3 regions of the Streptomyces sp. NPDC046465 genome follow, and region 2 is predicted to be linked to each of the others. Evidence: riboswitches for the same ligand, from Rfam matches in the RefSeq annotation. Region 2 holds a riboswitch; each other region holds the start of a gene.
The links. Region 2 has a riboswitch for cobalamin ahead of ABZ953_RS14375 (ribonucleoside-diphosphate reductase subunit alpha). Riboswitches for the same ligand answer to the same signal wherever they lie in the genome.
Positions count from the first base shown of each region.

Region 1 (4,806 bases), on a different contig from region 2:
ACCGGTCGTGACGTCCTCGTGGATGGACCGGATGTCGCCGCCCGCGCACAGGCCGCGCTCGCCCGCGCCGGTGAGGACGACGGTCTCGACGGCGGGATCGTGTTCCCAGTCGGCGAGCGCCTGGTCGATGCGGCGCACCATGGCATGGGTGAGGGCGTTGAGGGCCTTGGGGCGGTTGAGGACCAGATGGGCCGCGCGGCCCTCGACGCGCAGCAGTACGGAGTCGTCGGCCGCGGTCATCGGACGGCCTCGGTCAGGCCGCGGGCCACGATCAGGCGCATGATCTCGTTGGTTCCTTCCAGGATCTGGTGGACCCGCAGGTCACGGACGATCTTCTCGATGCCGTACTCGCTCAAATAGCCGTAGCCGCCGTGGAGTTGAAGGGCACGGTCGGCCACGGAGTAGCCGGTGTCGGTGGCGAACCGCTTGGCCATGGCGCAGAGCTGCGGAGCCCGTGCGTCGCCCCGGTCGAGGGCGTCGGCGGCCTGGCGGACCAGCGCGCGGGCCGCCGACAGTTCGGTGGCCATGTCGGCGAGCCGGAACCGCAGCGCCTGGGAGTCCAGGAGGGACGCGCCGAACGCCTCACGGTCGGCGAGGTAGGCCACGCTGCGGTGCAGTGCGCTCTGCGCGCCGCCCAGGGAGCAGGCCGCTATGCCGAGGCGCCCGCCGTTGAGGCCGGACATCGCGATGCGGAAGCCGTCCCCCTCGGCGCCGAGCCGCCGGTCGGCGGGGATGCGGACGCCGTCGAGGAGCACTTGGCGGGTCGGCTGGGCGTTCCAGCCCATCTTGCGTTCGTCGGCGCCGAAGGAGAGACCGGGGTCGTCCCGTTCGACGACGAACGCGGAGATGCCGCCGGGTCCCTCCTCGCCGGTACGGGCCATGACGACGTACACGTCCGTGGCGCCCGCTCCGGAGATGAACTGCTTGACGCCGGTCAGGACGTACGCGTCGCCGTCGCGTTCGGCCCGCGTCCGCAGGGCCGCGGCGTCCGATCCGGCACCGGGTTCGGTGAGGCAGTAGCTGCCCAGGGACGCGGCCGTGCACAGGTCCGGCAGCCAGCGGGTGCGCTGGCCCTCGTCGCCGTACCGGTCGATCATCCAGGCGACCATGTTGTGGATGGAGAGGTAACCGGCGATGGAGGGGCAGCCGGTGGCCAGGGCCTCGAAGACGAGGGTGCCGTCGGTGCGGCCGAGCCCGGAACCGCCGTGCTCCTCGCGTACGTAGACACCGCCGAGGCCCAGTTCGGCGGCCTTGCGCAGGACGTCCACGGGGAAGTGTTTGTCGCGGTCCCAGGCGACGGCGTGCGGCGCCAGATATGTGTCTGCGAAGTCGAGTGTGACCTCGGTCAGTGCGAGCTGGTCCTTGGTGAGGGTGGTGGCCATCGTTGTCATCGCCGTCATCCCATCGTCGGGATGGTGAAGCTCGCGCCTTCCTTGGCCCCGGAGGGCCAGCGCGAGGTGACGGTCTTCGTACGGGTGTAAAAGCGGACGGAGTCGGGGCCGTGCTGGTTGAGGTCGCCGAAGCCGGACCGCTTCCAGCCGCCGAAGGTGTGGTACGCCACCGGGACCGGGATCGGCACGTTGACCCCGACCATGCCTGCGCCGACGCGGCGCGTGAAGTCGCGGGCGGTGTCGCCGTCCCTGGTGAAGAGGGCGACGCCGTTGCCGTAGGGGTGTTCGGTGGGCAGGCGCAGGGCGGTCTCGTAGTCCGCCGCGCGGACCACGCAGAGGACCGGGCCGAAGATCTCCTCGCGGTAGATCCGCATGCGGGGCGAGACGCGGTCGAAGAGCGTGGCTCCGGCGAAGAATCCGTTCTCGTGACCGGACAGCGTGAAATCCCGGCCGTCCACGATGAGTTCGGCGCCTTCGTTGACGCCGATGTCCACATAGCGCCGGACCCGGTCGAGCGCGTCGCGGCTCACCAGCGGGCCGAAGTCCGTCTCGGGGTCGTCGGAGCGGCCGATGCGCAGTTCGGCGACTCGTTCCTTGAGCCGGGCGACGAGCGCGTCGGCGGTCTCCTCGCCCACGGGGACGGCGACCGCTATGGCCATGCAGCGCTCCCCCGCCGAGCCGTATCCGGCGCCGATGAGGGCGTCGACGGCCTGGTCGAGGTCGGCGTCCGGCATGACGATCATGTGGTTCTTGGCGCCGCCGAAGCACTGGGCGCGCTTGCCGTGCGCGGCGGCGGTGGCGTAGATGTGCGCGGCGATCGGCGTGGACCCGACGAAGCCGAGCGCCTGGACCCGGGGGTCCTCCAGGAGGGTGTCGACGCTCTCCTTGCCGCCGTTGACGACATTGAGGACGCCGGGCGGCAGGCCCGCCTCCAGGAACAGTTCGGCGAGCCTGAGCGGTACGGAGGGCGCGCGTTCGGACGGCTTGAGGATGAAGGAATTGCCGCAGGCGAGCGCGGGGGCCGCCTTCCACAGCGGGATCATCGCGGGGAAGTTGAACGGGGTGATCCCGGCGGTGACGCCGAGTGGCACCCGCAGGGAGTGCACGTCGATGCCGGTGCCTGCGTTGTCGGTGAACTCGCCCTTGAGGAGATGCGGGATGCCCGCGGCGAACTCGACGACCTCCAGGCCGCGTTGCAGGTCACCGTGGGCGTCGGCGACCGTCTTGCCGTGCTCGCTGGAGAGCAGTCGGGCCAGGGACTCCCTTTCCTCTTCGACGAGTTGGAGGAAGCGCAGCAGGACGCGGGCGCGCCGCTGCGGGTTCCACTCGCCCCACGCATGCTGCGCGGACTCGGCGTCGGCGATCGCCGCGGCCGTCTCGTCGCGCCCGGCCAGCGGCACATGTGCCTGTACGGAGCCGGTGTTGGGGTCGTACACGTCGGCGAAGAGCCCGGATGCCCCGCGCACGTGCTTGCCGCCGATGAAATGTGTCAGTTCACGGACCATGAGAGCCTGCTCTCGTCAGGTGAGTCCGGGGATGGCACGACAGGCCGACGGCGCCACCGGGTGAGGTGGGCGGGCGGTTCTGACGTGGGACGCGAAGGCCTAAGAGCCGTCGTGGAGTCGGACGTCGACAGGGGTCGCCGCTCGCTTCGCCGGATCACCTGGGTCGTGGTTACGGACCGGTGCCATGCGTGTCTGCTCCATCCTCGTGGACAACACGGAACACCCCGCGGCCGGTATCCTGACTCCCGGATCAGCGCGCGTTCTCCCGCCTTCCCGACGGGACTTGCTCCGTCAGTGGCGTATCGCTCGGCGAGAACGCACTCCCCGGTCACAGTGGCGGGACCGCGCCGGATTCACACCGGCTTCCCTGCACCGCGGGCTCTGGTCACGAACATATAGTTGGACGTCCTAGTAAGTCCACCCCGCCAGGCAAGTCGTTGCCCGTAGGTGTCGCTGCCCGTAGGTCAGGAAAGCGTGCCCACCACGTCACGCACCTGACCGGCGACGGACTCCGGGAGCGGTGCGTAGTGCAGGTCGGACAATTCCTTCTGGCCCGCCCGGCTCGCCGTATACGCCAGGAACGACTTGAGGGCGGGCAGCGTCTCCGCGCGGTTCCCCCTGTCGCAGACGATCTCGTAGGTCACCTGGACGATCGGGTACGCGCCCGGAGTCGCGGCGCCGTAGCGGAACTTCAGCGTCAGGTCCTGGCCCTTGCCCGCGACGCGCGCCTCCGCGATGCCGGCCGACGCCGTCGCGGGTGTCGGTCCGACCGGGGCGGGCGCGCCCGTGTCGATGCTCACGGTCCTTATCCGCCGGTCCCGCGCGAAGGACAGCTCGAAGTAGCCGATGGCGCCGAACCCCGAGGTCACCTCCGATGCCACGCCGCTCGACCCGCTCGCCGAGGCGCCGCCCCCGCCCTGCCAGGCCTTGCCGACCGGGTGGGCCCAGGCTTCGGGGGCCGCGCCCGCGAGGTAGGCCTGGAAGTTCTGCGTGGTGCCGGAGTCGTCCGAGCGGTGCACGGGGCGGACCGGGATGGAGGGCAGGTCGGTGCCGGGGTTGAGGCGCCGGATCTCCGGGTCGTCCCAGGAGGTGACCTTCCGGTCGAAGATCCTGGCGAGGGTCGGGGCGTCCAGAACGAGGTCCTCCACGCCCGGCAGGTCGTACCCGATGGCGATGGGCCCGGCGACCATGGGCAGGTCGATCGCGCGCCCGTCCCGGCAGACCTCCTTCGAGCGCTCGACCTCCGCGGGCTTCAGCGCGCTGTCGGAGCCGCCGAACGCGGTCGCGCCCCGCAGGAACTGCGCCCCGCCCGCCCCGGACCCGATCGGGTTGTACGCGATCCGCACGCCCGGGCACGCCCCCTGGTACTGCTTGATCCAGTACTTCATGGCGTTCTGCTGGGCGCTCGACCCGGTGCCCGGGACCTTTCCGGCATCGGCGCAGTCGATCCCGGCGACGGCGGAGGATCGGGCGGCGGCCCGCTCGTCGCCGTCCCCGTCGTCACCCCCGATGCCCGCGAGGCCGCATCCCGCCAGGGAGAGCGGGAGCAGGGCCGTGAGGGAGACCGCCGCGCGCGTTCTGCCTCCTCGGTACGTACGTCCTGGACGTGGGCGTTGCAACGTTGTCCCCTCGGGGTACCGCGACATGGATCTCGACCGGGCTCTGATCCCGGCCTCAGATGCTCGCCGATCCACGGCAGCGGCGGGTGAAGCGGAGGCGAACATCGAGCGACGTACGGCGATACGGGGATACGAGGACACGGGGATACGGCGATGCGGCGATGCGGCGATCGAGCGGCAGGCGGGCGTGCCCTAAACTCCGCTGCATGAAGATCACGCCTGCTGCCGTCGCCGAGGACCTGGCACCGACCGGCGTCCTGCGGGCGTCCATCAATCTGGGCAACCCGGTGC
Region 1 covers NZ_JBEYZK010000005.1:182,756-187,561, reverse strand. Annotated here, with positions in the region: gene ABZ953_RS10080 (enoyl-CoA hydratase/isomerase family protein) at 1-240, opposite strand, end outside; gene ABZ953_RS10075 (acyl-CoA dehydrogenase family protein) at 237-1,391, opposite strand; gene ABZ953_RS10070 (CoA-acylating methylmalonate-semialdehyde dehydrogenase) at 1,397-2,896, opposite strand; cobalamin riboswitch at 3,107-3,288, opposite strand; gene pstS (phosphate ABC transporter substrate-binding protein PstS) at 3,361-4,515, opposite strand; gene ABZ953_RS10060 (transporter substrate-binding domain-containing protein) at 4,722-4,806, shown strand, end outside.
Region 1: linked by a shared signal. The riboswitch ahead of ABZ953_RS10070 (CoA-acylating methylmalonate-semialdehyde dehydrogenase) and the one ahead of ABZ953_RS14375 (ribonucleoside-diphosphate reductase subunit alpha) in region 2 are both predicted to bind cobalamin.

Region 2 (4,806 bases):
AGACGCCCGCGATGGACGCGATGGTGGCGGTCGGCGCGATGGCGAGCAGCAGCGAATTGCGCATGCCGGTCACGGCGATACGTTCCCGCAGCGCCGCCCAGCGCTCCGGCCAGGCCAGCTCGACGTCGTAGTGGTCGGGGTGCAGGACGCCGCGCGCGGTGCGGGTCTTCTCCCAGGCGGGCAGCGGGCCGCTGCGCTCGGCGAGGTCCGCGGAGGTCTCGTACGCGGCGAGCATGATGCGCTCGGCGATCCGCGTGGAGAGCGCCCGCGCCTCGGGGGAGTCGAAGGGGAGCTTCAGCTGGAAGAAGACGTCTTGCAGACCCATCGCGCCGAGGCCCACCGGGCGCCACCTGGCGTTGGAGCGGCCGGCCTGCTCGGTCGGGTAGAAGTTGATGTCGACGACGCGGTCGAGGAAGGTGACGGCGGTACGGACGGTCTCGTCGAGCCGGTCCCACGCGAGGTCGCCGTTTTCCACGAACGCGCCGAGGTTGACCGAGCCGAGGTTGCAGACGGCCGTCTCGCCGTCGTCCGTCACCTCCAGGATCTCCGTGCAGAGGTTGGAGGAGTGCACGGTGTGGCCGGGCTCGGCGGTCTGGTTCGCGGTGCGGTTGGCGGCGTCCTTGAACGTCATCCAGCCGTTGCCGGTCTGCGCGAGGGTGCGCATCATGCGGCCGTAGAGGTCGCGGGCCGACATCGTCTTCTTGGCGAGCCCCGCGGCCTCGGCCTTGCGGTAGGCCGCGTCGAACTCATCGCCCCACAGGTCGACGAGCTCGGGCACGTCGGACGGCGAGAACAGCGACCACTCCCGGTCGGCGGCGACCCGGCGCATGAACTCGTCCGGGATCCAGTGCGCGAGGTTGAGGTTGTGCGTGCGGCGCGCGTCCTCACCGGTGTTGTCGCGCAGCTCCAGGAACTCCTCGATGTCGGAGTGCCAGGTCTCCAGGTAGACCGCGGCCGCGCCCTTGCGCCGCCCGCCCTGGTTCACCGCGGCGACCGAGGCGTCCAGGGTCTTCAGGAACGGCACGATGCCGTTGGAGTGCCCGTTCGTGCCGCGGATCAGCGAACCGCGCGAACGGATGCGGGAGTACGAGAGGCCGATGCCGCCCGCGTGCTTGGAGAGCCGTGCGACCTGGTGGTAGCGGTCGTAGATCGAGTCGAGCTCGTCCTGCGGGGAGTCGAGGAGGTAGCAGGAGGACATCTGCGGGTGGCGGGTGCCGGAGTTGAAGAGCGTCGGCGAGGACGGCAGGTAGTCCAGGCGGCTCATCAGGCCGTACAGCGAGGCGACTTCGTCGACCGCGCGGGAGCTGTCGCTCGCGGTGTCCCAGTCGGTCTCGGCCAGGCCGCTCGCCACGCGCAGCATGAAGTGCTGCGGCGTCTCGATGACGTGCCGGGTGATCGGGTGGCGCAACAGGTAGCGGCTGTGCAGCGTGCGCAGGCCGAAGTAGCCGAAGCGGAAGTCGGCGCCGTCGGCGAGCGCGCTCTCCACGAGCGCGTCGAGCCGGGGAGCGTGCGCGGTCACGAAGGAGGCGGTGCGGTCGGCGATCAGGCCCTCGCGGTGGCCGACCGCGATCGACTGCGTGAAGGAGCGCACGCCCTGCGAGGCGGCCTCGGCGGTGATGGAGAGGGAGAGCAGCCGGGCGGCGAGCTTGGAGTACGCCGGGTCCTCGGAGATGAGCCCCGCGGCCGCCTCGGTCGCGAGCTCCCTGAGCTCGCTCTCGTCGGCCCTGGCCGACCGGCCGCGCAGCGCGGCGGCCGCCACCCGGCCGGGATCGGCGTCGGGGAGGTCGGCGGTGAGGTCGGTCAGGGTGCGCAGCAGCGCGGTCCCCGGCGCGTCGTTACCCTCGGGGCTTTCAGCGCTGTCACTGGGCCGCGATGCCAGCACTGACGCAGGTTCGGCAGGCGCGATGGTCACGTGGAGCTCTCCCTCGCTCGGCTCCGGGGCCTGAGGGAGAGATCGGTACACACGGGCACACCCGGGCAGGGCGGCACACCGCGTCCACCGGCCCATTCCACGAGGCCCGGACGGTCGGCACCCGGGCCGGACGACACGGGTGCGCTGCGGCAGGTCTTCGGACTCCGCGTACGACAAATGCGTACACGTCTACCGTTGCGGGACAGTTCCGGACTTGCACCGGATTCCCCTGCGGCGACAGCGAGCACGAGCATACATCTTGTGTCGCACTACTGAAGCAGGCCCACATCTTGTGTCGGATCGCGAGGCGGGCCCGGACGGTGGCCCCTAGAGTGTCAATGCGTAGGCGAGCAGCGGGAGGCCGGGGATCGGGTACCAGTCGCGCTCCGGGGCCCGTGCGAAGCCGAGGCGTTCGTAGAGCCGGTGGGCGGTCCGCATGGAGGGCGAGGAGGACAGGACGAGCCGGGTCCGGCCCGCTTCCCTGGACCGTTCGACGCAGCCGCGCACCAGGAGTTCGCCGACGCCGCGGCCGCGCGCCGTAGGCGAGACCGCCAGCATGCGGATCTCCGTCTCGCCGTCCCGTGCGATGTCGGCCATGGGGCCGCCGGACGGCACGAACGTCACGCCGCCCAGGAGGGCGTGGGGCGCCCCGCCGTCCGCCGCGGCCACCAGGATCTCGGCGTGCGCCGCGCGCCCCGCCACGTCCCGCAGCACGTGCAGATACCGGTCCGCCGCCCCGTGATCCAGATGCCCGCCGTCGAGATAGGCCTGCGCGGTGAGGTCGCCCAGCGTCTCGTACTCCTCGGGGCGTGCCCGCCTGATGGTGATGTCCATGCAGCGCAGTGTGCAACACGGGCACGGCAAAGGGCCGCCGGTTTTCCGGCGGCCCCTGTCACGTGCGGGTCCCTGTTACTGGCGGAAGGGGGGCGGGACTCAGTGCCCGGCGCCCGCGGTCGCCGTCGGCAGCTCCTGTACGACGCCGGGGTCGCCCGCGTCGGCCGTGTAGTCCTCCGGGGAGGTCTCGTCGATGCCGTCGGGGGCCTTCAGCGCCTTCAGGACGAAGGTGAGGACCACGGTCACGACCACGTTCAGGACGAACGCGGTCAGGCCGATGTAGCCGATCTCGCCGATGCCGGGGATCTCGTCGGACGAGCCGCCGAAGTGCTTCTGGGTCGGCGACGCGACGCCGTACGCGGCGAGCGTTCCGTAGGCCATGCCGACCGCCCAGCCGGCGAGCAGCGCCCAGCGGTGGAACCACCGGGTGAAGAGGCCGCCGACCAGCGCGGGCATCGTCTGCAGGATCCAGATGCCGCCGAGCAGCTGGAAGTTGATCGCGACCGTCTTGTCCATGGTGAGGACGAAGGCGAGCGCGCCGACCTTCACCAGGAGCGAGACCAGCTTGGAGACCTTCATCTCCTGCTGCGGTGTCGCGTCCGGCTTGAGGAAGTCCTTGTAGATGTTGCGGGTGAAGAGATTCGCGGCCGCGATCGACATGATCGCGGCGGGGACGAGCGCGCCGATGCCGATGGCGGCGAACGCGACGCCCGTGAACCAGTCGGGGAACATGTTCTCGAACAGCTGCGGAATCGCCAGCTGACCGTTCTCCACCTTCACCCCGGCCGCGATCGCCATGAACCCGAGCAGCGCGAGCAGGCCGAGCATCAGCGAGTAGAGCGGCAGGATGGTGGTGTTGCGGCGGATCACGTTGCGGCTCTTGGAGGAGAGCGTCGCCGTGATCGAGTGCGGGTACATGAACAGGGCGAGCGCGGAGCCGAGCGCGAGCGTCGCGTAGGTCCACTGTCCGCTCTGTCCGGGCGCGAGACCCGCGACGGGCTTGCCCGCCGCCTCGTTCGACGCCGAGAACTTGTCACTCGCCGCCCGGAAGATCTCGTCGAAGCCGCCGAGCTTGATCGGGATGTAGATGATGGCGACGGCGATGACGAGATAGATCAGGCCGTCCTTCACGAACGCGATCAGTGCGGGCGCGCGCAGACCGGACGAGTACGTGTACGCGGCGAGCACCGCGAACGCGATGAGGAGCGGCAGGTCCTTGATGAACCAGTTGGTGTCGGGACCGCCGCCGACGCCCATGACGTCGAGCACGGCCTGGATGCCGACCAGCTGGAGCGCGATGTACGGCATCGTGGCGAGGATGCCGGTGACCGCGACGGCCAGCGAGAGCCCCTTCGAGCCGAACCGTCCGCGCACGAAGTCGGACGTGGTCACGTATCCGTGCTTGTGCGAGACCGACCAGAGGCGCGGCAGGAAGGTGAAGATCAGCGGATAGACGAGGATCGTGTACGGCACCGCGAAGAAGCCCGCCGCGCCTGCCGCGTAGATCGCCGCGGGGACGGCCACGAACGTATAAGCGGTGTAGAGGTCGCCGCCGAGCAGGAACCAGGTGACCCAGGTGCCGAACGACCGGCCGCCGAGGCCCCATTCGTCCAGGCTCTCGGTCTCGGCCTTGCGCCAGCGCGCGGCCAGGAAGCCCATCGCCGTGACGGCCACGAAGAAGAAGATGAAGACGGCGAGGGCGATGCCGTTCACGCCGCCCGTTCCCGATGCGAGTGTGGTCACTGTCCGGCACCCCCCTGGGCCTGCTCGGCCTTGCGGGCGCGCTGGTCACGCTGCCACAGCTTGTACGCGATCATCGTGAGCGCCGTGGAGATGAGCACCCACAGCATCTGGTACCAGTAGAAGAACGGAATGCCGATCAAGGTCGGGTCCACCTTGGCGTAGGAGCTCACCCACAGCATCGCCACGAAGGGCGCGACGAGACAGACGGCGATGACCACGCGGACCGGTGTGACGACCGGTCTGTTCACTTCAGGCGCATCTGACATATCGCGGCTCCGTTCCCTCACTTATCCCATGCTTAACGTGCGGGAAATCTA
Region 2 covers NZ_JBEYZK010000008.1:86,634-91,439, forward strand. Annotated here, with positions in the region: gene ABZ953_RS14375 (ribonucleoside-diphosphate reductase subunit alpha) at 1-1,912, opposite strand, end outside; cobalamin riboswitch at 2,043-2,176, opposite strand; gene ABZ953_RS14380 (GNAT family N-acetyltransferase) at 2,240-2,746, opposite strand; gene mctP (monocarboxylate uptake permease MctP) at 2,846-4,489, opposite strand; gene ABZ953_RS14390 (DUF3311 domain-containing protein) at 4,486-4,755, opposite strand.

Region 3 (4,806 bases), on a different contig from region 2:
TGGTGTGCGGCCAGCGCGTCCTTGGACTCGGCGGCGCCCACGAAGCCGACCGGGATGCCGAGGACGGCGGCCGGGCGCGGCGCGCCCTCCTCGATCATCTCCAGGAGGCGGAAGAGCGCGGTGGGCGCGTTGCCGATGGCGACGACGGAGCCTTCGAGGCGGTCGCGCCACAGTTCGAGGGCGGCGGCGCTGCGGGTGGTGCCGAGCTGAGCCGCGAGGTCCGGTACGGACGGGTCGGCGAGCGTGCAGATCACGTCGTTGTCGGCGGGCAGCCGCTTGCGCGTGACGCCGCTCGCGACCATGTTCGCGTCGCAGAGGATCGGCGCGCCGTCGCGCAGCGCCTTGCGGGCGTCGGCGATCACCCGCGGGCTGAAGGCGAGATCCTTCACGAGGTCGACCATGCCGCAGGCGTGGATCATCCGGACCGCGACCTGGCTGACGTCGGCGGGCAGGCCGTGGAGGTCCGCCTCCGCGCGGATGGTGGCAAAGGACTCGCGGTAGATGGCCGCGCCGTCCTTCTCGTAGTCGAACACTGTGCTCTCGCTCATCTCGTGGCCGTGGTTGTCGTCTTGGTCGTACGTGCCCTGGTGACCTGCTCGGTCAGGGTGCCGCCGGTCACGGGCGCCCGCTCGTCGCCGGGGGTGCGCACCGTCACCTCGTACCGCCCGTCGCCGGTGGCGAGGACGTCGACCCAGTCGCCGCGCGGGTGCCCGCACCGCCGTTCGCAGCCGGACCAGTGGACGGGCAGCCCGCCGGGGCCCGGCACCACGTCCGCGCGCACGTCGGCGAGGGACTTGGCACAGCCGGGGCGGCCGGTGCAGGCGCCGACGCCCAGCCAGGGAGAGTCGGGGGTGGTGACGTATCCGGCGTCGGCCAGCACGGCAAGGCGTTCCCGGGCCGCGGCGGCGTCGGGGAAGCCGGGGAGCACGAAGCCGCGCCACGGGGTCACCCGCAGTTCGTCGGCGGGCAGCGGGAGCAGGGCTCGCCACTGGGCGGCGCTCACCCGGCCGAGGCGGGCGTTCACCGCGACCGCGTGCCCGTCGGCGCCGGGGACGGGCGGGGCGCTGCGGGCCGCCCCCCAGGTCTCGGCCCGCTCAGCCCGTCCTGCAACCTCGACCCGTCCTGCGAGCTCAGCCCGTCCTGCAACCTCAGCCCGCTCTGCAACCTCAGCCCGTCCTGCAAGCCCAGCCCGTCCTGCAAGCCCAGCCCGCTCTGCAAGCCCAGCCCGTCCTGTAACCTCAGCCCGCTCTGCAAGCCCAGCCCGCTCTGCCGCGACGTCCGCCCGCTCCAGCGCTCCGGCCAGGTCCACCGACTGCCCCGCAGGCAGCTCCGCGACCCGCCAGGCTCCGTTGCCCGCCGCGCGCACGGCGTCGAGGAAGGCGCCCGCGGCGGCGAGGGCGGCGCGCGGGGCGTCGGCGGCGGCGACCCGGAAGGCCGGGCCCCCGACCCGTACGACCGCCGTCCCGCCCGATTCTGCGATCAAGGTCACATCCGCGCCGATCCCGGCCAGGTCTCCGCGCCCGTCGTCCAGGGCGAAGAGGAAGCGGCCGGATAGCGCCGTCGTCCACTCCTGCGCGCAGAGGAGTCCGTCCAGCTCGCGGACCCACAACTGCACGTCGGCGTGGCCGAGTCCGTCGGTTCCCGCGAGCGGGGACGCGAGGACGTTCCGCACGCGCTCGTGCCGTTCGGAGGGCAGCAGGCCCGCGTCGGCGAGCAGCCGGGAGAGTTCGCCGCCGCACGCGTCGCCGAGGCCGCGCAGCTCGATGTTGCCGCGCGAGGTGATGCTGAGGTTCCCGTCGGCAAGACGCTCCGCCGCGGTGCCGAGCACGTCGGCCTGACGGGACGTCAGCAGCCCGCCGGGCAGCCGGAGTCGGGCGAGCCTGCCGTCGTCGGCGAGGTGCAGGCGAAGGGCGCCGGGGCAGGCGTCGCCCCGGTCACGTATGAGGGATTCGCCCTGGTCTGGGGAAGCGGCTCGGGTGGGCGGCATGGCGGCGAGCATACCCACGCGCATCCGGCCGGTCGCCTCCCGAGACGGGCCGTCCTGGCAGGTGGCCGCCCCATACGCGGCGGGCAGGACTTACTATGCAGGCGGCGGATTCCCACCGAGTCCGTCGACGCCAGCGACGGCGTGGGTCCACCAGGACCCGAGGGAGGAAGCCCGGTGCGAATCCGGCGCGGTCCCGCCACTGTGAACCCGGCCTCCGGGTGAGCCAGGAACTCCTGCCGTCCATACGACCACCCGGGGCGCGGACACCCCGAGGAAGGCCTGCGCCCGCATGCTTCTGCTGTTGTCGACCTCCGACACCGACCTGCTCAGCGCCCGCGCGGCGGGGGGCCCCGTCGACTACCGGTTCGCCAACCCCTCCCGCCTCGACCTCGACGGGCTGCCCGCCCTGCTCGACGGCGTCGACCTCGTCGTCGTACGCCTCCTCGGCGGTGTCCGTGCCTGGCAGGACGGCCTCGACCAGCTCACCGCCACCGGCCTCCCGGTCGTCGTACTCACCGGCGAACAGGCGCCCGACGCCCAGCTGATGGCCTCCTCGACCGTGCCGATCGGCATCGCCGCCGAGGCACACGCCTATCTCGCGCACGGCGGCCCCGCCAACCTGGAGCAGCTGGCCCGCTTCCTCTCCGACACCGTGCTGCTCACCGGCCACGGCTTCGAGCCGCCCGCGCCCGCCCCGTCCTGGGGCCCGCTTGAGCGCACCGCGCGCGACATCGACGGCCCGACCGTGGCGGTGCTCTACTACCGGGCCCACCACATGAGCGGCAACACCGCCTTCGTGGACGCGCTGTGCGGCGCGATCGAGGACGCCGGCGCCCGGCCCCTGCCGCTGTACGTGGCCTCGCTGCGCGCACCCGAGCCGGAGCTGATCGACGCGCTCCGCGCCGCCGACACCATCGTGACGACCGTGCTCGCGGCCGGTGGCACCAAGCCCGCCGAGGCCTCCGCGGGCGGCGACGACGAGTCGTGGGACGCGGGCGCGCTGACCTCCCTCGACGTGCCGATCCTGCAGGCCCTGTGCCTGACCGGATCGCGCTCGGCCTGGGAGGAGAACGACGAGGGCGTCTCGCCGCTCGACGCCGCGAGCCAGATCGCGGTGCCGGAGTTCGACGGGCGCCTCATCACGGTCCCCTTCTCCTTCAAGGAGATCGACGAGGACGGTCTGCCCGCCTACGTGGCCGACGCCGAGCGCGCGGCCCGCGTCGCCGGGATCGCCGTACGCCACGCGCGGCTCAGGCACATCCCGGCCGCCGACAAGCGCCTCGCCCTGGTCCTCTCCGCCTACCCGACGAAGCACTCCCGCATCGGCAACGCGGTCGGCCTCGACACCCCCGCCTCCGCCGTCGCGCTCCTGCGGCGGCTGCGCGCCGAGGGGTACGAGTTCGGCCCCGAGGCCGACCTCCCCGGTCTGGTCTCCGGTGACGGCGACGAGCTGATCCGCGCGCTCATCGACGCGGGCGGCCACGACCAGGAGTGGCTGACCGAGGAGCAGCTCGCCGCCAACCCGGTGCGCATCCCGGCCGCCGACTACAAGCGCTGGTACGCGACGCTCCCCGCGGAGCTGCGCGCGTCGGTCGAGGGGCACTGGGGCCCGCCGCCCGGCGAGATGTTCCTGGACAAGTCCCGCGTGGGCAACGGCGGCGACCCGGAGGGCGACATCGTCCTCGCCGCCCTGCGCCGCGAGAACCTCCTCATCCTCATCCAGCCGCCGCGCGGCTTCGGCGAGAACCCCATCGCGATCTACCACGACCCCGACCTGCCGCCGTCGCACCACTACCTGGCGGCGTACCGCTGGATCGCGGCGCCCGCGGCGGACGGCGGCTTCGGCGCCGACGCGATGATCCACCTCGGCAAGCACGGCAACCTGGAGTGGCTGCCCGGCAAGAACGCGGGCCTCTCCGCGGCCTGCGGCCCGGACGCCGCGCTCGGCGACCTGCCGCTGATCTACCCCTTCCTGGTCAACGACCCGGGCGAGGGCACCCAGGCCAAGCGCCGCGTGCACGCCACGCTCATCGACCACCTGGTGCCGCCGATGGCGCGCGCCGACTCCTACGGCGACATCGCGCGCCTGGAACAGCTCCTCGACGAGTACGCCCAGATCAGCTCCATGGACCCGGCGAAGCTGCCCGCGATCCGCGCGCAGATCTGGACGCTCATCCAGGCCGCGAAGCTCGACCACGACCTGGGCCTGCAGCACCGCCCGGACGACGACGGCTTCGACGACTTCCTGCTGCACGTCGACGGCTGGCTCTGCGAGATCAAGGACATGCAGATCCGCGACGGTCTGCACGTGCTGGGCAGCGCCCCGGCGGCGGGCGACCGCGTCAACCTCGTCCTGGCGATCCTGCGGGCCCGCCAGATCTGGGGCGGCACGACCGCGCTGCCGGGCCTGCGCGAGGCCCTCGGTCTCGACGAGTCGGCGGCGACGCGCGTCAGCGCCGACGAGGCCGAGGACAAGGCCCGCGCGCTGGTCCAAGCGATGGACGACGCGGACTGGGACCTCGCGGCGATCCCGCGCGACCAGGGTGAAGAGGTCGCCGCCGTCCTGGAGTTCGCGGCGCGCGAGGTCGTCCCGCGCCTCGCGGGCACCACTGCCGAGCTCGACCACGCGGTGCACGCCCTGAACGGCGGCTTCGTCCCCGCGGGCCCGTCAGGGTCCCCGCTGCGCGGCCTGGTCAACGTCCTGCCGACCGGCCGCAACTTCTACTCGGTCGACCCGAAGGCCGTCCCGTCGCGCCTCGCGTGGGAGACGGGCCAGGCCCTGGCCGACTCGCTCGTCGAGCGGTACCGGACGGACAACG
Region 3 covers NZ_JBEYZK010000027.1:11,138-15,943, forward strand. Annotated here, with positions in the region: gene ABZ953_RS32745 (precorrin-8X methylmutase) at 1-533, opposite strand, end outside; gene ABZ953_RS32750 (cobalamin biosynthesis protein CobG) at 545-1,987, opposite strand; cobalamin riboswitch at 2,108-2,243, shown strand; gene cobN (cobaltochelatase subunit CobN) at 2,277-4,806, shown strand, end outside.
Region 3: linked by a shared signal. The riboswitch ahead of cobN (cobaltochelatase subunit CobN) and the one ahead of ABZ953_RS14375 (ribonucleoside-diphosphate reductase subunit alpha) in region 2 are both predicted to bind cobalamin.